One region of the Halanaerobaculum tunisiense genome, then DNA from elsewhere that is predicted to be linked to it. Evidence: a T-box and tRNA genes for the amino acid it is inferred to sense, from the RefSeq annotation. Region 1 holds a T-box; the other holds one or more tRNA genes.
What was found. A T-box is a leader RNA that pairs with one kind of tRNA and senses whether it is charged. The one in region 1 lies ahead of pheS (phenylalanine--tRNA ligase subunit alpha), so its partner is inferred to be a tRNA-Phe.
Positions count from the first base shown of each region.

Region 2: it has a tRNA-Phe gene. The T-box ahead of pheS (phenylalanine--tRNA ligase subunit alpha) is inferred to sense a tRNA for this amino acid. The anticodon was not compared.

Region 1 is NZ_BAAHYI010000006.1:150,226-160,623, reverse strand. It holds gene pheT (phenylalanine--tRNA ligase subunit beta) at 1-1,372, opposite strand, end outside; gene pheS (phenylalanine--tRNA ligase subunit alpha) at 1,387-2,409, opposite strand; T-box leader at 2,537-2,759, opposite strand; gene ACYQ3D_RS07440 (TrmH family RNA methyltransferase) at 2,813-3,610, opposite strand; gene ACYQ3D_RS07435 (potassium channel family protein) at 3,686-4,333, opposite strand; gene ACYQ3D_RS07430 (TrkH family potassium uptake protein) at 4,350-5,618, opposite strand; gene ACYQ3D_RS07425 (potassium channel family protein) at 5,873-6,520, opposite strand; gene ACYQ3D_RS07420 (TrkH family potassium uptake protein) at 6,543-7,877, opposite strand; gene ACYQ3D_RS07415 (TrkH family potassium uptake protein) at 7,900-9,378, opposite strand; gene ACYQ3D_RS07410 (potassium channel family protein) at 9,390-10,049, opposite strand; gene ACYQ3D_RS07405 (potassium channel family protein) at 10,061-10,398, opposite strand, start outside.
Region 2 is NZ_BAAHYI010000001.1:310,569-320,966, forward strand. It holds gene ACYQ3D_RS01530 (type IV pilus modification PilV family protein) at 1-49, opposite strand, end outside; gene ACYQ3D_RS01535 (prepilin peptidase) at 344-1,081, opposite strand; gene ACYQ3D_RS01540 (O-antigen ligase family protein) at 1,074-2,846, opposite strand; gene ACYQ3D_RS01545 (type IV pilin protein) at 2,923-3,309, opposite strand; gene ACYQ3D_RS01550 (type II secretion system F family protein) at 3,366-4,577, opposite strand; gene ACYQ3D_RS01555 (type IV pilus twitching motility protein PilT) at 4,597-5,640, opposite strand; gene pilB (type IV-A pilus assembly ATPase PilB) at 5,661-7,346, opposite strand; tRNA gene ACYQ3D_RS01565 (tRNA-His) at 7,483-7,559, opposite strand; tRNA gene ACYQ3D_RS01570 (tRNA-Arg) at 7,627-7,703, opposite strand; tRNA gene ACYQ3D_RS01575 (tRNA-Gly) at 7,710-7,786, opposite strand; tRNA gene ACYQ3D_RS01580 (tRNA-Phe) at 7,794-7,869, opposite strand; tRNA gene ACYQ3D_RS01585 (tRNA-Met) at 7,900-7,975, opposite strand; tRNA gene ACYQ3D_RS01590 (tRNA-Lys) at 7,980-8,055, opposite strand; gene ACYQ3D_RS01595 (hypothetical protein) at 8,676-9,134, opposite strand; gene ACYQ3D_RS01600 (hypothetical protein) at 9,243-9,500, shown strand; gene ACYQ3D_RS01605 (transposase) at 9,616-9,771, shown strand; partial or broken gene tnpB (IS200/IS605 family element RNA-guided endonuclease TnpB) at 9,741-10,398, shown strand, end outside.

The DNA.
Region 1 (10,398 bases):
GGTCAATATCAACTCGATATGTAGGCACTTTAACTAATAGATTTTTTCCTAAATCCTCAACAGTAAACTGTAATCTCTCTAATAAAGTCTTAATCTCAATCTTGGCCAGCTCAACTCCTAATACTTTCCGAACTCTATCTGGTCTTAGTTTGATTCCTTCTTCTGTTACTGGTTCAGGATAAATATCTTTAATTCCCTCTAGTACCTGACCTGACCCTAACTCAGCAATTAATTCTGCTGCTCTATTTAGGGCCAACTCTACTAAATTAATATCAACTCCTCGCTCAAATCTATGAGAAGCATCACTATGAATCCCTAATCGACTAGATGTATTACGCACTGAACCTGGATCAAAATTAGCCCCTTCTAAAAATATAGTAGTTGTTTCTTGGGTTACTTCACTCTTAGCGCCCCCCATTACTCCAGCTATACAAGAAGGTTGCTCACTATCAGCAATTACTAACATTTCGGAATCAAGATCACGTTCTTCATCATCTAAAGTAACTAAAGTTTCATTATCTTGAGCCCTTCTAACAATTATCTGTTGTCCTTCTAATTCTTCATAATCAAAAGCATGTAAAGGTAAACCTAACTCCATTAAGACAAAATTAGTTACATCTACTACATTATTAACTGGTTGGATACCTACTGCTTCTAATTTATTCTTTAACCAGAGAGGAGATTCCTTAACTTCTAAATCAGTAATTATTCGCCCAGCATAACGTGAACAAAGATCTTTAGCATCAATCTGGAGCTTGATCCAATCAGCAATATTTTCTGGAATTTCTTCTACCTCAGGTTCAGGATACTCAAGATCATCACCAGTAATTGCTGCTATCTCTCTCGCTACTCCTATTATACTTAGGCAGTGACTATAATTAGGAGTCAAATCAAATTCAATAATAATATCATCTAAACCTAATTCACTAATTAATTGCCCACCTACTGTCAAATCAGCAGGTAGAATGAATAATCCATCTACTCCATCATCAGCTAATTCTAATTCATCGGTAGAACACATCATTCCTTGGGATTGAACTCCTCTGAGCTTAACTTCTTCGATCTTCATTCCTTCGGGCATAACAGTTCCCACTGGTGCAACAGGGACTTTATCCCCTTGCTCCATATTATCTGCTCCACAAACAATCTGCACTTCTTCCGTTCCTAAATCTACTTGGCAGACTGCTAATTTATCTGCATTTTGATGATCATTAATCTCTAGAATCTGGCCTACTATTATTTCTTTAATATTTTCTCCTTGATATTCAATTCCTTCTACCTCTAAACCAGCCATAGTTAACTTATCAGCTAGCTCTTGAGCTGTATAATCAAAATCAATATAATTTTGTAACCACTTATAAGAAACTTTCATCTTTAGTCCCCCTCTTACTTAAATTGTTGCAAGAATCTAATATCATTTTCATATAATAATCGAATATCATCAATAGCATACTTTAACATAGCAATTCGCTCGACACCAATCCCAAAAGCAAAACCAGTATATTCTTCTGCATCTATATCGGACATTTCCAGTACATTAGGATGGACCATACCAGCACCTAAAATCTCTAACCAACCTGTATTAGAACAAATACTACAACCTGCCCCATTACAGTTAGCACAAGAAACATCAACTTCTGCACTAGGTTCAGTAAAAGGAAAATAACTTGGTCTAAATCTAACCTGTCTCTCCTGGCCAAATAATTCATGAACCACTCTAATTAAGATCTCCTTTAAATTAGCAAAGGAAATATCTTCACCAACCATCAACCCCTCTACTTGATGAAAGACTGGAGTATGAGTAGCATCAACTTCATCAGATCGATAAACTCGTCCCGGAGCAATTATTCTTATCGGAGGTTCAGTCTGCTCCATTGTTCTAACTTGAACTGAAGAAGTATGAGTTCTTAATAACTGATCCTCGCCTACATAAAAAGTATCTTGCATATCTCGAGCTGGATGATTCTCGGGAAAATTTAACCCAGCAAAGTTATAATAATCAGTTTCTACATCAGGTCCTTCAGCAATCTGGAAACCTAAACCTAAAAAGATTTCTTTAAGTTCAGAAAAGACTATATTTAAAGGATGTTGGTTAGCAGATTCAGGATCCTTACCAGGTAATGTCACATCAATTTTTTCTTTACTTAGTTGTTCTTGCTTAGCTTGCTTTTTTAATTCTTCCTGGCGATCAGCAATCAACTGTTGAAGTTGATTTTTAACTTGATTAGCCAACTTTCCAATAACTGGTCGTTGCTCAGGGGGTAAATCCCCTACATTACGTAAAATCTGAGTTACTTCACCTTTCTTACCTAGATACTTAATTCGCAATTCATCTAATTGGTCTAAATTAGAAGCTTCACTAATTAAATCAGTTGCTTCCTGTTGAATATTTTTAAGCCTATCTTCCATCTTACAATCCTCCTTTAGCAAAATACTAAGTTTTAGTTTAAGTCTAAGTAACCCCTAAACTCAGTAGTTACCTACTTTACATCTGAAATTACTATTCCAAAACAAAAAATCCACCTATCCTCCCCCAGCTAAGGACGAAAGACAGTGGATTACTTCCGCGGTACCACCCTAGTTAGCTAACTAAAGCTCGCTTAACCTAGTAACGGTAGGTGCCGACTTAGTCTACTCCATTCAACTAAGTAGCTCCAGAGTGAATTCATCTAACATCATCTGAGAAATATTTGCAGTCTAAGATATTTCCTCCCTAGAAGATGATAGGCTAAATTACTTGACTCCTTCCTAGCTGTTATTATTTACTTAACGTCAGTATACCACACTCAACTAATAATCACAACTTACTCAGTTAACTTCTTCTTTGCCGAACTCCTTCGTATAACATAACTCCTGTTGCCATAGCAACATTTAAAGATTCAGCAGCTTCTGCTAATGGTATTTTAACTAATTTGTCTGCCCCAGTAATAAATTCTTGTCTAGGGCCTTGGCCCTCATTACCAGCTACAATCGCTGTCGGTTGAGTATAATCAACTGCAAAATGAGACATCTCTGCTTCAACATCACCTACCACTAACTGGACTCCACTGGCTTGTAACTCTCTTTTCAATTTCATTATATCCTCTGTTCGATAAACTGGAAATCTAAATAAAGCTCCCATAGTTGCTCTAATTACCTTTTGATTATATAAACTTACTGTTCCTTTAGTGGTAATTACCCCACTAGCACCTGCTGCATCAGCAGTCCGGATAATCGTTCCTAAATTTCCTGGATCCTGTACTTGATCTGCTATTACAAAAAATTGTTTATTTCCAGCTAAAATATCATTTAATTGATAATCCCTCTGCTGCACAATAGCTAAAATTCCTTGCGGAGAAGTAGTATCAGCTACTTGTTGTAACAAATCATCTGTAATCTGAAAAGTATGCTGACTAACTTGTTTTAACTTATGTAATAATTCTTCGCCTCGCTGATTGCGTAACAAGTAATCAGAATAAAAAACTTGTCCAATCTCAATCTGTTCCTTGATAGCTTCTTCTATAATTCTAACTCCTTCTAGGACAAACTTTTTTTCCTGGCGCCTATACTTTTTCCGATATAAAGAACGTAAATATTTAATTTTATCATTAGTAAAACTAGAAATTAGCACTAGTTAATAACTCCTTTCTATCACTTAATACCAGAAGTTATTATATCATGCCCTAGTTGATACCTCAAATTCAACTTAAAACTTTCTTAGCTTTTCTAAATTTTCATTCTTACCTACTACAATTAAAGTATCTTCAGGTTGAATCTTTAATTTAGCACGGGGAGAAACTTCTATTTTATCTTCTCTTTTGACAGCCATTACATTAACTCCGAAGCGACTTCTTAATTCTAATTCTTTTAAACTCTGATCATGCATTTTAGGACTAGGTTTCATCTCAATCACACTATAATTAGGGGCCAACTTGATATATTCTAAAATATTAGCGTCAACTAAATTATTCGCAATTCTAACCCCCATATCTCGCTCCGGATAAACAACTTTATCTGCGCCTACCTTATGTAGTACTTTACCATGTAATTGATTATTTGCTTTAGTTACTACCTGGTCAACTCCTAATTCTTTAAGTAATAAAGTAGTTAAAATATTAGCCTGAATATCCTCCCCAATACTAACCACTCCTATATCAAACTCATTAACTCCTAATTCTTGTAATGCATCTTCATCAGTAGCATCAGCTTCTACAGCATGAGTAACTTCATTACTAATTTCTTGCACCCGAGACTGATCAACATCAACTGCTAACACATCACAATTTTTACCAGCTAATGCTTTAGCTACCCCGGTACCAAACCGACCTAAACCAATTATTATAAACTGTTTCATTTCTTTCGCCCCTCTATTAGCCAATTAGTATCTCTTCTGCTGGATACTTAACCTTATCTGTTTCTACCTTTTCACCTAAGGCTACTGCTAAAGTTAACGGGCCAACCCGTCCTATAAACATCAATACTACAACAACCAACTTACCAATTACAGTTAAAGAGCTAGTAATCCCTGTGGATAAACCTACTGTCCCAAAAGCTGAGATAGCTTCAAAGAAAATTCTTATAAAAGAAGCTGTTTCGGTAACTGTCAAAACTAAACTAGCTAAGACTACAAACAATAAACCACTTAAGGTAACTGCCAAAGCTTTATAAATAGTACTTTGGAGGATAGTCCGACCAAATAGTTGCGGAGTTTTTTTTCCTCTAACCAATGAATAAGTAGTTAATAACAAAACCCCTACAGTTGTAGTCTTTAGTCCGCCCCCAGTAGAACCAGGGGAAGCTCCAATAATCATCAGAATAATAACTAAAAACAGACTCCCAGCAGTTAAATTACCAATCGGAACTGTATTAAATCCAGCTGTCCGAGGAGTAACACCTTGAAAATAAGCAGCCACTAATTTGTTACCTACAGACAAATCACCTAGTGTTTTAGGATTAGCAAACTCTAATAGAAAAATACCACAGACTCCTACTCCGATTAAAATCACTGTCAACAATAATACTAACTTACTATGTAAAGTTAAAGGACTAAACTCTCGTTTATGATATATATCAGCAAGTACTGCAAATCCAATCCCGCCTATAATAAATAAAGTGGTAATTACTAAATTAGTATAAGGATCAGTTACAAATCCTTCTAAACTAGTCCCAAAAAGATCAAAACCAGCATTACAAAAAGCAGAAATAGCATGAAAAATAGCAAAATAAATTGCCTTCCCTACAGAAAATAAAGAATTAAACCGGAAGAATAATAAAACTGCCCCTAGCAATTCAATACCTAAAGTCAAGCTAATTATGTACTTAACTACCCTAAGCAATCCAGAAAAATCAAAGTGATTTATCTCTTCTTTAACAATAATCCGTTCTTTAAAACTAATCTTTCTACCTAGTAATAAAACTACCAGAGTAGAACTAGTCATCAAACCTAAACCACCAATTTGGATCAAAACTAAAACTACTAACTGCCCAAAAAGGGATAAATCATGAGCAGTATTAACTACAATCAATCCTGTCACCGCCGTTGCTGAAGTAGCTGTAAATAGAGCATCGATTGTACTAAGACCTTGATTTGCTACTGTAGCCCAAGGAAGAGACAATAAAATAGTCCCTAAAATAATCAATATTAAATACCCTAACACCAAAAACCTGGCTGGCGACAAAGACTTAGTTACAGAAAAAATTATTCCCACCCCCAGGTTAATTGCTTGTATCATTAATATAAACTAGATACGTCAATATTATAACCTCCAGGTGGGATTATTTATTTTTCAGCCGTGTGTCGTGTGTTATGTGCGGATGCTTTTTATTACAAAAAGTTTCTGTGAAACTTGTAGGATCATCCAAGTCTCAGCTAGCACTAACTAACAATAGTAATTTAATAGTACTTTAACTGTTTCAAACTACTTTCTTGGCCCATCACCACTAGTACATCATTAGCATTAACTGTGTCTGTTGCTTCCGGGGATAAATTAATATCATCATCTGATTTAACAGCCAACACATTAACCCCAAATTGACTCCTTAAATCCAACTCTTTTAGTGTCTTTCCCACCAATTCATCCGAAGCAATTAATTCAGCAATACTATAATTAGGGGCTAATTCTATATAATCCAATACATTAGCTGAAACTAAGTTATTTGCTACTCTAACTCCCATATCTCGCTCCGGGTAAACTACTTTATCAGCTCCTACTTTACTTAATAATTTACCATGAAGTTTATCCTGAGCCTTAACTACAACATGAGAGACTCCTAATTCCTTCAAAACTAAAGTAGTTAAAATATTACCATGGACATTAGAGCCAATAGCTACAATAGCAATATCAAATTCAGCCACACCTAGTGTTTCTAAAGCTTCCTCGGAAGTAGCATCAGCCTGAACAGCATGAGTTACATCGCTAGAAATTTCTTGCACCTTTTTCTCATCTATATCAATAGCTAAGACATCATAATTCTTATCAGCTAAGGTAGTAGCCACACTAGAACCAAACCGACCTAAACCAATTACAATAAATTGTTTCATCAACCTTCCCTCCTTATTAAATTTAACCTACTAAGATCTTCTCTTTAGGATACCTAATATTTGCTTTATTTCTCTTCTCTGCTACAGCTACCGCAATAGTCAACGGGCCAACTCGCCCAGCAAACATAGTCAAAATAATTACTATCCGCCCAATACTAGATAAGTTACCAGTCACTCCCGTTGATAAACCAACTGTTCCAAAGGCTGAAACTGCTTCAAAGAAGAGATCAATAAATGCTCCCTCTTCAGTAATAGTTAAAATAGTCGTAACTAAAACAACTAATAACAAAGCAATAAAGGCAATCGATAGAGCGTCAAAAACTACTTCTCTACCTAACCGCCGATTATAAAGTTCTACATCATCTTTACCACTAATCCTAGAATATAATACAGCTCCTAAAGCTCCAAAAGTAGTAGTCTTAATCCCCCCACCTGTTGATCCAGGCGAAGCCCCAATAAACATCAGTACAATTACAAAAAATAAAGTAGATGTCCGCAACGAACCAGTAGGTAAAGTATTAAAACCAGCTGTTCTAGGAGTTATAGACAGAAAATAAGAGGAAACAAGTTTATCTTTTAACGACAAATCGCCCATAGTAGCTGGATTAGAATACTCTAAGATAAAAGAACCAACAAAACCAACTGCAATTAAAATCAGTGTTACACTAAGAACTAGTTTAGTCTGTAAAGAAAAGTTCGCAAATCTCTTTCCATCATAAATCTCTGCAATCACAGCAAAGCCAATCCCACCTAAAATAATTAAAGTACTAATAGTAAAGTTAACAATTATATCACCAGTAAAGTTAGCTAAACTATTACCAAAGATATCAAAACCAGCATTATTAAAAGCTGACACAGCATGAAAAATAGAAAAATAAACTGCTTTACCAAGGGGCATATCCTGAATAAATCTTACAAATAAGAATAAAGCTCCTGTCCCTTCGATTGTAAAAGTAACCGCTACAACATACTTAACCAGCTGTAAAATACCTGATAATCCAAATTGATCTAAATCCTTTTGAATCATCAACCTATGTTTAAGAGTTACCTTCTTCCCAATCAAAAAAGCTAATAAAGTAGACATACTCATAATTCCTAAACCACCAATTTGGATTAAACACATAATTACTACCTGCCCGAAAACAGTAAAAAAGGTAGCTGTATTTTCTACAATCAATCCGGTTACAGCTGTAGCTGAAGTAGCCGTAAAAACAGCATCTAAAAAGTTCATTCCTTGTCCATTAGTAGTCGCTAAGGGCAAAGTTAATAGTAAAGCTCCGGATAAAATTATCGTAAAATAACCTAAAGATAATATTTGCGCCGAACTTAAATTATGGAGATTAAATATTTTCTTCATACTTATACCACACCTTACCTTCTTATTCTGTAATCATATATTTACCATCTTTAATAATCTTTATAATAGCAAAGAAGATAACTAAAAATTCTAATCTACCTAAAAACATACCCCAAGTTTCTAACCATAAGATACCTACTGGCGCATCAGCTGCTGTAATCCCTACTGATAAGCCGACTGTTCCTAAAGCAGAAGCAAACTCAAACATAGCAGCAGACAATTCATATCCGTAAGCTAAATAAACTAGGACACCTAAAAAGTAAGTAGTTAAGTATAACATAATATAATTAGCAGTCTCACGAATATATTCAGACTTAACATACAACTTCTGCTCTCCACGCCAGATATAATTTTCTTGCATAGCATTTTGCGGTAAAAAATAACTTTTGAGTTCCCAAAATAATGACTTAAAAATTAAGTAAATCCTATAGAGTTTAATACCACCAGCAGTAGAACCTGTCCCTCCACCAATTAACATTAACAAAATCAAACTTAAAATACCAAAACTATTCCAGGTAGTAAAAGTATCCAAGGAAAAACCAGTAGTCGAAATAGCAGTTATAACCTCAAAAATACTTCTTCTTAACATATCAGGTAAGTTAGTATATAAATTAGCTACAGAAAAATAACCAATAATAGGAGTAAAAATACTAATCAATAAACCTAATAATCTAATTTCACCATTTTTAAAGAAAATTCTAAATTTCCCTTTCAACAACGCAAAATGAGTAGCAAAATTAGTAGTTCCTAATAACATTAAAACCCAGGTCGCTAATTCTATCGGTAGACTATCCCAGTGTCCAATACTATCTACCTTAGTAGAAAAACCTCCTGTAGACAAAGCTGCTATAGAGTGATTAATAGCATCAAAAAATCCCATCCCAGCTAGCCAATATAAAATTATACCTCCTAAAGTATAACCAGCATAAATTAACATAATTGCTTTAGTAGACCTCTTAACGTGAGGTAATAACTGATCACTTCTTCCTTCAGCATTATATAATCCAAAACCATAAGGATGAATTACTGAAGATAACATCACCACAATCAGCCCTACCCCACCAAAAAACTGCATAATACTCCGCCATAATAAAAAAATATGAGAAGTTTCTGCCTCATTAATAACTGATAGGCCAGTTGTAGTCCACCCACTAGTAGCCTCAAAAATAGCTTGCGTAAAGTTCAATTTACCAGCTAGCATAAAGGGCCAAGCAGAAGCAAAAATAGCTACAACCCAAGAAATTAAAACAATAATGCCTCCTTCTTTAAGAGACAAAGAGACTCTTTCCTCTTTATGTTTAGTAAATTTCCAACTTAAGAAACCACAACTAAAAAATATACTAGCTGGGACTAAAAATGCTTGTAAATGAACAATATCCTGCGGATAAAAAGGTAATACCAATAAAGGCAATAATAAAAAAGCTCCAGCAGCCATTGTTAACATCCCAATATATTTAAAAATTAAGATATATCTTTCCTGTAAATTTTTTTGATAGCGCATGACTTATCCTCCTATTCTCCAGACAATACACTAAAGGCTTCAGCTTGTTTTTTAGGTAGAGTAATAATTAATGCTTTATCCCCCTCTAACAATTTAGTATTCCCTTTAGGGATTAATACTTCCTCATCTCTAATAATACAACCAAATACAATATCATGTGGTAAATTTATCTCTCGTAAAGTCTTACCTAAAACAGGAGAATCATCCTGTAAGATAACTTGTGAAATACTAATCTTTCCTTCTTCAATAGATAATAAATTGCTAACATCTGATACCTCTACTCTTTGTTCAATCAAAATAGAGATCAGCTTAGTAATATTAAAGATAGTTTCTACCCCTAAACTTTTAAATATTTCTTCATTATTAGGATTATTAACTACTGAAAAAGTCTTAGGAATTCCAAACTGTTTATAGGCCAATTGACAAATAAATAAATTATCCGGATCATTATCAGTTAAAGCTAAAATAATATCAGCTTTATTAGCTTCAGCTTCAGCTAAATAATCCGGTTTAGAACCATCCCCATTGATTACTAAAGCCTGAGATTTACGAGCTAAAAACTTACAATACTCCTTATCTTGATTAATAACAGATACTCGATAGCCTTTAGCAATGAACTTTTTAGTTAAATGATAAGTAACTTTTCCTCCGCCTACCATTATAATTCTCATACAATCTCTCCTTAACAATTAATGATTTTATTTTTAAATTCTCCTACTAGCAAATTAGTAGGACTCATAATTTCTACATCTAGGTCTTGATAAATAACTTCTTTAGTTGGATCAATAGTTCTCACAACTACCTTAGGAATCTGATGTAATTCGCTAGCTATTTGAGCTATCATAGCATTGACATTATCATTATTAGTTGTAACAACTACCAAGTCTGCTTTATCCAGTTTAGCCTCCTGTAACACTTCTATCTCTGCTGCATCACCGCTAATTGTAAATCCTGTAAATTCAGCTGATAAATTAGCAAAAGCAGTAGTATCTTTATCAATCACTACTACGTCTTCTCCTT
Region 2 (10,398 bases), on a different contig from region 1:
AAGCAGTAGTCAAAATAGTTATTCCAATCATTACTTCTATTAAAGTCATTCCCGCTTCTGTTACTAAATATTTCTTTAATTTTATACTAATCACCTGCTTCTAAAATGGCATAAAATTGATATATTGTGTCGTGTGCTGTGTGCGGATGCTTTTTATCACGGAAAGTTTCTGTGAAACTTGTAGGATCTGCTAATTCAAAACACTTAAATTCTAAATCTAAACCTTTATAATTCTTATGTTCTAAGGGGTCAGGGGTTAACTGTTTCTATGGTTTTGAATTTGATTCGGCTCACGACACATAGCAGACGACAGATAGCTGTGGCACAAAAGTGCCACTTTATATCAATACAATTGCAGATAGAAATTAATTATTTCCTCGCTCCATAATAAAACCACTATAGTCCCCAGAGCAATAAAAGGGCCAAAAGGCACCTTGCTTGTCCCCCTTTTATTTCCTAATCCAATTAGGATTAATCCTATAATTGAACCTACTACAGAGCCACAAAAGATGACTAATAGTGTATCTCTAACTCCTAGAAAAGTTCCAATCATTGCTACTAATTTAACATCCCCTAATCCCATTTTACCTAATAAAGCAATCACTAATAATAAACCAGCTGGAATTAACAAACCTAATAAAGATTCTATAATAGAGATATAATTCCCATAAATACTACTTACCAACCCTAATATAAGTCCCCCATAAGTAATTTGATTAGGAATAATCATCTCTTGGAGATCAATAATACTAATTGGAATTAATAAAGATACTAACACAAGATAAGTTCCTAATTGAAAGCTAACTTGATATTCTCCTAATAAAAATAAAAAAAGAAAAGCTGTTAATAATTCTACTAGAGGATACTGATAAGATATTTTAGTTTGACAATAACGACATCTACCTTTGGTAGCTAAAAAACTAATTACAGGAATCAAATCTAAAGGAGCTAATCTAGTTTTACACTCTGGACAATGGGAGCCAGGATAGATAATTGATTCTCCTGCAGGCAAGCGATAAACTACTACATTTAAGAAACTACCGATGATTAATCCCAAACTAAAGATTAAAATTTCAATCACTACTCTCACCTATTTCTAAATCTTTAATTTTCAAATTAGTACTGATCCCTATTCCTAATAAAACCCAAAAAACAGGAGCTACTCCAATCACGCTATCATTAAATAAGCCAGCTATTGCATAAGCAAAACAAGCAACAAAAACTGCAGCGCCAACTTTACTATAAAAATCATCTAATCTGCTAGTCCAATATAACTGAATACTGGATAAAAAATACCCCCCTAAAATAGTTACTAGTGCTAATAAAGAAATCACTCCTGTATTAATTGCTACCTGTAAATACAGATTATGAGGCTTATCTACTATTACTTTAGTACTATTAAAAGTAATTAACTTACCTACATTATCATACTGGGGAAAATAGAGAGCATAAGTATCCGGACCATAACCAGTTAAAATAGTATCTTTTATCAGTGGCAAAGACCTAGACCAAATATAACCCCGACCTGAGCCTAATCTTTCTAATCCTGCAAACCCCCACTTTTCAACCGGGTCTGTCTTATATACTTGATTAGCAAAACCAATAATCCCTAATTCCTTGTTAGGACTAGTTATAATTTTAAAGTTAACTTCTTTGGCTCCATAAGTGAAATGTAATATATTTTTAGGCTTTATTTTAAATTGATAATCTTGGTATCTATTATCCTGTAGCTTAATTACTCCCGTTTCTTCAGTTAAGTTATACCTGATTTTCTCTCCACTACTATCTGTAAATAAAAATTTATTATTCTCTAATAATTTCAGCTGTAACTTAGTCTCGTTAGTAATGATTGTTAACTGGTCTTGGTCAATTATTATATCTTTAATAGTCTCGGCTTGCTTCCCCGTAACAATTTGGGCCTCCTGCTGGAAAGAAAATACTTCTTGAACTAATCGATTATTACCAACATAATTCATCATTATAAATACAAGACTAAAACCAATCCCTAAGATAAGTATTGACTTCCACTTGTCAATTAACTTCTGGCCTACTAATAAACACAACAAACTAATAGCACCTACTCCACCAACTAGACCAGCTCGAGACAGACAACCAAACCAATTAGAAAAGATTAGCAGATTCAAAATACCTAGAACCATCTTGGTTCGCTTATCTGTAACTAAGATATATAAAGCAGTTCCTAGAGCTAATAACATTCCTGTATAACTTCCTACATAGTTGGGATTATAAAGAGTAGCAAAAATAGAATCAAAGTTAATATTTATTTTATCAATTATATTATATAATTCAGTAGGTAGAATAAACTTTTTTCCGAAAACTGTAGTAAACAAATCAAAACCAAAATATTGAGTCAGACCTACTAATGATATGATGATTGCTGAAAGGAATAAAGAAGTAAATAAAAACTTAATATCTTTTTCATAGTCTACTAAATTTATCGTTATAAATAAGACTAACAGATAACCTACTAATACCAAAGCACCTTCATACCGCTCTGGAAAGCCCCAAATAGCTACCTCAGGTACTGCTGAATAGTAGGTGGATAGCATAATACAAATTAGATACACTTCTATTGCTAGATAGTAATAAGTCTGTTTTATTTTTTTAGTCCGATAAAGATAGATTAAAAATAATCCGATAGCTATTGCACTAGCAAATAAAAAAGCAATCATTTTATAATAAGCAAAGAAATCTATCTCTTTCGACCAGTAATCAACTACTACTCCATCTAGCTTAATCTGTTTAGCAAAGACTATTAAAGGTACAACCCCAATAATAAAACTAAGTGGTAACAAATAAATAATGTTAGATTGCTTATCTTCCATTTAACCTCACCACCTACAACCCTTAAAGAATAGAGGACTCAGCACCATAAATAGTGCTGAGCTTAACAATTATTAATTAGTCATTTGAACTTACACTTATACCACCAGAAGTAAGGGTAACTGTTGTACCATCAACATCTTTAGTTACTTTATAATCGGAATCAGAATCACTATCATCATCAATAGTATAATCACCTTCAACTTCAACATACTCTTCAATATCAGTAATATCATCAGGATACTCTCCATTTTCTGCATTGTACATCACTAACCCTGATTTAATACTTCTTAGAGTACTCTTTACTGAGGCAATCTCTGCTTTATCTCTTACTCCTCCAAACTTAGGAATAGCAATTCCGGCTAACGTACCAATTACAGCAATCACAATCATCAATTCAATTAAAGTAAAACCTGTTTCCTGGCGCCCTATTCTAGCTAGCTTTTCTTTTAATTTGCTTAACATTCTTCCACTTCCTTTCTATAATTTCAGTAATGAGGATGGTCACTCGTCACTGATCACTATACGCCTTGAATCATATTAAATAACGGTAGCATTACTGCAGTAACAATTCCCCCTACTACTAATCCCAAGATTAACAACATTGCTGGCTCAATAAAAGATACTACTCGCTCTAACGTATGTTCTATTTCTTGGTCATAAAAGTTAGCTACTCGTTCCAACATTTGATCTAAAGTTCCTGTCTCTTCTCCTATTTTAATCATTTGCACAAACATTTGAGGAAATAAATTACTTTTCTCTAACGGTAGAATTATACTCTGACCTTGACTGATACTCTGCCGAGCTTCTAAAATTTTATCTGTAATTACCTGGTTACTAACTAGTTTGCTTATCACCTCCAAACCTTCTAAGATAGAAACCCCACTAGCCAATAAAACTCCTAATGTTCTACTAAATCTACCAATCGAAAGTTTTATAATAACATCACCAATAATAGGTACTTTTAATAGCAATCCATCGATTTTTCTTCTTCCTTGTCCGGTTTGGTAGTAATATTTAATTAATAAAACCAATATAACTATTAAAGCTAAAACTAAATACCAATAATTATTCATAAATTGACTGAGTTTTAACAAAACCCTAGTAGTTAGTGGTAGCTTAATACTAAAGTCTTTAAACATCTCGACAAAAGTAGGTAAAATAAAGGTTACTAAAAAGAAGACAACATTAATTGATAACAAACTAATTACTGCTGGATAAACCAAAGCCGAAGTTACCTTTTGTTGAATTTCTCGTTCCCGCTCAAAATGATCAGCCATTTCTTCTAATGTATTATCCAATATACCGCCAGCTTCTCCTGCCTTTACCATACTAATAAATAACCGAGGAAAAATATCATCATATTCCTCTAAAGCCTCTGATAAGCTTTTTCCTTTTTCTACTTCTTCTCGGATTGAACTGATTGCTGATTGTAATTTAGAATTAGAGGTCTGTTCTTCTAAAATACTCAATGACCTAACTAATGATAAGCCCGAATTAATCATAGTTGCAAACTGACGACAAAAAATATTTAAATCTCTTAAGCCGACTCTTCTCCATTTATTTAATAACTCTTGGAGCTTTATTCCTTGCGATTGTTGCTTAATCTTGGTTAAATAATAGCCTCTATCTTTTAATTGATCTACTGCACTATTTTTAGTTCTAGCCTCTATAGTACCCTCTACAAAAGTCCCCGTCTGGTCTCTAGCTTTATAATCAAAAACAGGAGAAATAAGGACACCTCCCTGTAACCTAAATTAAGTTCTGTAATGTCTGCTTATCTCCAGCACTTTCTAAAGCAGCTTCTCTACTGATTTTACGTTGGGTATATAAATCACGTAAAGAATAATCCATAGTATGCATTCCTTCTTCTTTCCCCGTCTGCATTATTGATTCTAGTTGATGGTTTTTTCCTTCTCTAATTAGATTCCGGACTGCTGAATTAGCTACTAGTAATTCAGTTGCTGCCACTCTATCTAATCCATCAATAGTAGGAAGTAATTGTTGGGCTAAAATTCCTTGTAGATTCATAGATAATTGAATTCTAATCTGTTCCTGCTGGTGGGGAGGGAAAACATTAATAATCCGATCAATAGTCTCCGCAGCACTATTAGTATGTAAGGTAGCTAAAACTAAATGACCTGTTTCGGCAGCAGTAATAGCAGTAGATATAGTCTCTAAATCTCTCATCTCACCAACTAAAATAATATCAGGATCTTGGCGTAAAGCAGCTCTTAAACCAGTAGCAAATTCTTGCGTATCCCTTCCAACTTGTCGTTGATTAACTATACTCTGTTTATGCTGATGGACATATTCTACTGGATCTTCTAAAGTAATAATATGTTTACTAGATTGCTCATTAACTAAATCAATCATTGCAGCTAAGGTAGTTGACTTCCCGCTGCCAGTTGGCCCGGTTACCAAAAATAATCCTCTTTGTTGTAGAGCCATTTCTGTTAATTTATCTGGTAATCCCAATTGACTCAAACTTAAAATTTGATTAGGAATGATTCGTAAAACTGCTGCAGGATGATTTTGTTGATAAAAAACATTAACTCTAAATCTATAATCATTCCACTGGTAGGCAAAATCCAATTCTCCTTCTTGCACCAATCTTTCTTCTCTATCTGCTAGCAAATCAGCCACCAATTCTTCAATTTTATCAGCGGTTAAGACTTGCTGATTCATACTTCGTAAATCACCATTAATCCTAGCCATAGGTTCAATTCCTACTGTTAAATGAATATCAGAAGCACCTAGTTTAATCCCTTCCTGTAATAAATTCGCCAACTTCATTCCTAACTCCTCCTAATTGACTATAATTTTGTAACTCGCATTGCTTCTTCTAAGGTAGTTAACCCTTGCTTTACCTTTTGGAAAGCAGAATCCGTAAGAGTCTTCATTCCTTTTTCTTTTGCTATGTCTTCGATTTCAGCTGCTGATGCTTTTTCAATTATCAACTTTTTAATTTCAGAATCAATATCTAATATTTCAAAAATAGCAGTTCTGCCTCGATATCCAGTCTCATTACAATTTCTACAACCTGAACCGTAATAATCAATAAACTCATTCTGTTCTTGTAAATATTCTGCTAAGACTGAATCAATAACTTCATCCTCATTTTCTCTCTTACAATCAGGACAAATTTTTCTTACTAATCTTTGGGCTACAACTCCCATCACTGAAGAAGCTACTAGATAAGGTTCTACTCCCATATTAATTAATCTAGTCAATGCCCCAGCTGATTGATTAGTATGTAGAGTGCTTAATACTAAATGGCCAGTCATAGCAGCATGAATAGCAATTTCTGCTGTTTCTTTATCTCTAATCTCTCCAATCATTATTATATCAGGATCCTGTCGAAGTATAGAACGTAATCCATTAGCAAACTCAAGTCCTGCTTGCGGATTAACTTGAACTTGATTAATCCCCTCTAATCTATATTCTACTGGATCTTCAACGGTAATAATATTTTTATCAGCATCATTTATAGAACTCAAAGCTGAATAAAGAGTAGTAGTTTTTCCACTACCAGTTGGCCCAGTGATCAATAGCATTCCATGAGGTTGACTAATCATCTTTTTAAAAATTGGTTTATGTTCAGGTGAAAAACCTAATTCATCAATTCCCAACATTAAACTTTCTTCATCTAAAATCCTGATAACAACTTTTTCTCCTTCAACTGTAGGTAGAGTAGAAACTCTTAAATCAATTTTTGTCTGGGATAATTTCATTTGAATCCTACCATCTTGAGGAATTCTGCGTTCCGCTATATCCATTTCAGCCATAATTTTAATTCTAGAAACTAAAGCAGAAAGAGTCTGTTTAGGAATTTGCATTTCAGTATGGAGTATACCATCTATTCTATATCGAATTCTTACTTGATCTTCTTCCGGTTCTATATGTATATCACTGGCTCTAGCTTTAACTGCTCTAGAAATAATATTATTGACTAATCTGACTACTGGTGCATCCTGTACCATTTGACGCAGATTACTAGTATTTAAATTACTATCTTCTATTTCTTCCATTGTAGAATCAATATCTGCTATAAATTCTTCTACAATATCATCATCTCCAAAGTATTGATTGATAGCATTTTCTATTTCCTCTTTACTAGAAATAACTGGCGAAACCTCATATCCTGTCTTAATTCTAATATCATCAATTGCTAATACATCTAAAGGGTCTGTCATTGCTACTGTTAAGGTATTATCCTCTTTTTTAACTGGGATTGCTTGATGTCTTTCTGCTAAAGACTTGGAAATCAAATTAATTATTTCTGGATCAATTATTATCTGGTTTAAATCTAACCGAGGAATCCCCAGTTGATATTCCAAAGCTTCCATAACACTTTCTTCAGTTACTAATCCCAGCTCCTCTAAAACAATTCCTAATCTTTTATCAGTCTCTTGTTGCTTTTCTAATGCTTGGCTTAATTCTGCTTCAGTAAGAAATCCAGCTTCAACTAGTATATCTCCCAATCTCTTCTTTTTAATCACTCTGCTCCTCCTTTTTAAACTATTTCTAGTAAACATTATAATAACCATTATATTACATAATATTATTTCCTCTTAATTTTTTTCCTGCTCAACCCTCCAAAAAAATAAAAATTCTTCACCATATGGTGAAGATAATTGGGGTGGATGATGGGAGTTGAACCCACGGCCTCAGGAGCCACAATCCTGCGCTCTAACCAACTGAGCTACATCCACCATGATATTTAATTGATTTTAGCTTTTAATTGTCAATTCTCAATTGTACATTGTAAATTGATTGATGTGGCGTGCTTGGGAGGATTCGAACCCCCGGCCCACGGCTTAGAAGGCCGTTGCTCTATCCAACTGAGCTACAAGCACATAACTTGGAGCGGGAAACCGGACTCGAACCGGCGACACCCAGCTTGGAAGGCTGGTGCTCTAGCCAACTGAGCTACTCCCGCACTAAATTGGTGGCAAGACCCGGATTCGAACCGGGGACACGAGGATTTTCAATCCACTGCTCTACCAACTGAGCTATCTCGCCCTAATAAACTTAACTAATAACTTTTTTATTTGGTTGCGGGGACTGGATTCGAACCAGTGGCCTCCGGGTTATGAGCCCGACGAGCTACCAACTGCTCTACCCCGCGTTATTGGTGAGCCATGGAGGAGTCGAACCTCCGACACCCAGATTAAAAGTCTAGTGCTCTACCAGCTGAGCTAATGGCCCAAATAACTTCTATTGTAGAGATAACCGAGATCGAACCGGTGACCTCTTGTCTGCCGGACAATTATCCTGTCCGACACTTATATACTATACCATTATACTCTTTATTTTTCAAGGGTAAATTTAAAAAATATTATATTACGTGGTATATTGTTGTTGTGAGTTTGTTGCGTAATTATTGTAATTTTAAAATCACATCTTATCCTTTAATCTGGTTTCAACAAATTAAAAAACTGATCTGTTATTTATACTTCTCCTTAAATATGTTTAACGCAAATCAAATTTATTTTCTAGAAGTATCCAATGTACCATTACTATATTATTAATTATTATATCTGAATTTATATTGGCTTAAACCCTGCCATACTGCTTAACAACCCAACCGCTAACTAATCCAAATATAATATGAAGGAGAAATCCTAAGAAATTTGGTATAAGTAATCCTTTATAAATCTCATAATCATTGCCCGTTGATCGAACAATGTATACAAGTAATACTCCTAATAAAGCAGCAAACGTAAAATTAACAGAATAACCCATAATTAAAGATATAGGAATGTTGCCCGCTATTCACGCAATTGAACCAAGTAATATTGGATCCGAAAACAATTCTGATTTTTCCATTATCCTACCTCCTGATCAATTTGTTCTTTAGCCCAAGCACTTCCAGTAAACCACGTAACATAGATAAAGAATGGAATTATTATCTCACTAAAATTCCACCTAAAAATATCAAAGTTAGCTAAAATATTAGAAAATAAAACAGAATAAGCAGCTGCTGATACTATATAAACATATCTTAATACCTTGTGATCAGGCATAAAGTAAAAATACATTATAAACCAAATTGCCCAAGCTAATAGTGGGAAAAATGGTATATCTCTAAAACCAAATGGGCCATAATTAATGTAACCTCCCCATTCTAAAAGATGAGTTACAATAAAAACAGCTAAGAAATCCCCAATAGCACCAAAAATAATACCATAAATTATTAGTTCTCTAATCATCTTTCTGGGTACAAGTGTAACAAGCACTAAAGCTAAAATACCAGTATATATTGCAAAGGTAAAATGAATTGACATTATATCACCTATTCCCATTAAAAGTTACTATTATTTTTTTATAATTAATTTATTATTATACAGAAAGAAGACAATAATTTTAAACCCATATTCGCAAATGAAGAGAAAATGCACGAGTTAGAACATGAAGTTGCTAGCGGTAGTTATGTAGAATTATCTGAAACGAAATCACGTTATAGATTTTATCGACAGAAAACCAGATGGACTTGCCCTCTGGCTGAATGCCGATCTATTCCCGAAGAATGGAAAAATGAACTTGAAAATTTAGTAAGAATCTACTCTGTGGAAGAAGAAACAACATTGACTTATTTAGACCTAATGCGTAGAGCTATACAAGAAAAATATGGGTTGGATAGCAATGAGTAATGACTATAAAAGTTTAAGTCATTGTAAATATTTAATACAATATCATCTTGTATGATGTCTTAAATTTAGATTTGAAGTAATAAAAGGCGATATAAAACAATCATTAAAAAATATTATTGCTAATATATGCGATAAATACCAATATGAAATTTTAGAATTAGAAGTAATGCCAGATCATATACACATCTTTCTATCAACTAAACCAACAATAGCACCTACTGATATAGTTAGAAATTTAGAATTTATCCTAATCACGAACAGCAAGAATTAATAGATAAGATAATAGGTTGTTCTAGATTCATTTACAATGATTTTTTAGCAAAAGCTAAAGAAAGTGAGTATCAATCATATACTAAATATTCTAGACAGCTACCTCAATTAAAAAAAGAATATGAGTGGTTAAAAGAAGTTGATAGCATTGCATTGCAACAATCACTTAAAGATTTAGATAAAGCATTCAAAAACTTCTTTGAGGGTAGAAGTAATTTTCCTAAATTTAAATCTAAAAAGAAATCTAGATTATCATATAGAACACAAAAATTCATTAAACCTAGTGGTTAAACCAATATTGAGATTAAAAATAATAAAATTAAATTACCTAAACTATCTTGGGTTAAATTTGCTAAATCTAAAGAGGTTAAAGGTAAAATTAATAATGTTACAGTTTCTAAATCTAGAACAGGTAAATACTATATTTCAATTAATGTTAGGCAGGTTCTAAAAACTGTTGTTAATAATAATCAAGGGGAGTTAGGATTAGATTTAGGTAACTACTTCTGATGGAGAACATATATTAAACCCTAGACATCTTTCTGAATATGAAGATAAATTAGCCAAACTTCAAAAGAGATTAGCTCGTAAAGAAGAAGGTAGCAATAATTGACATAAACTTAAAAAG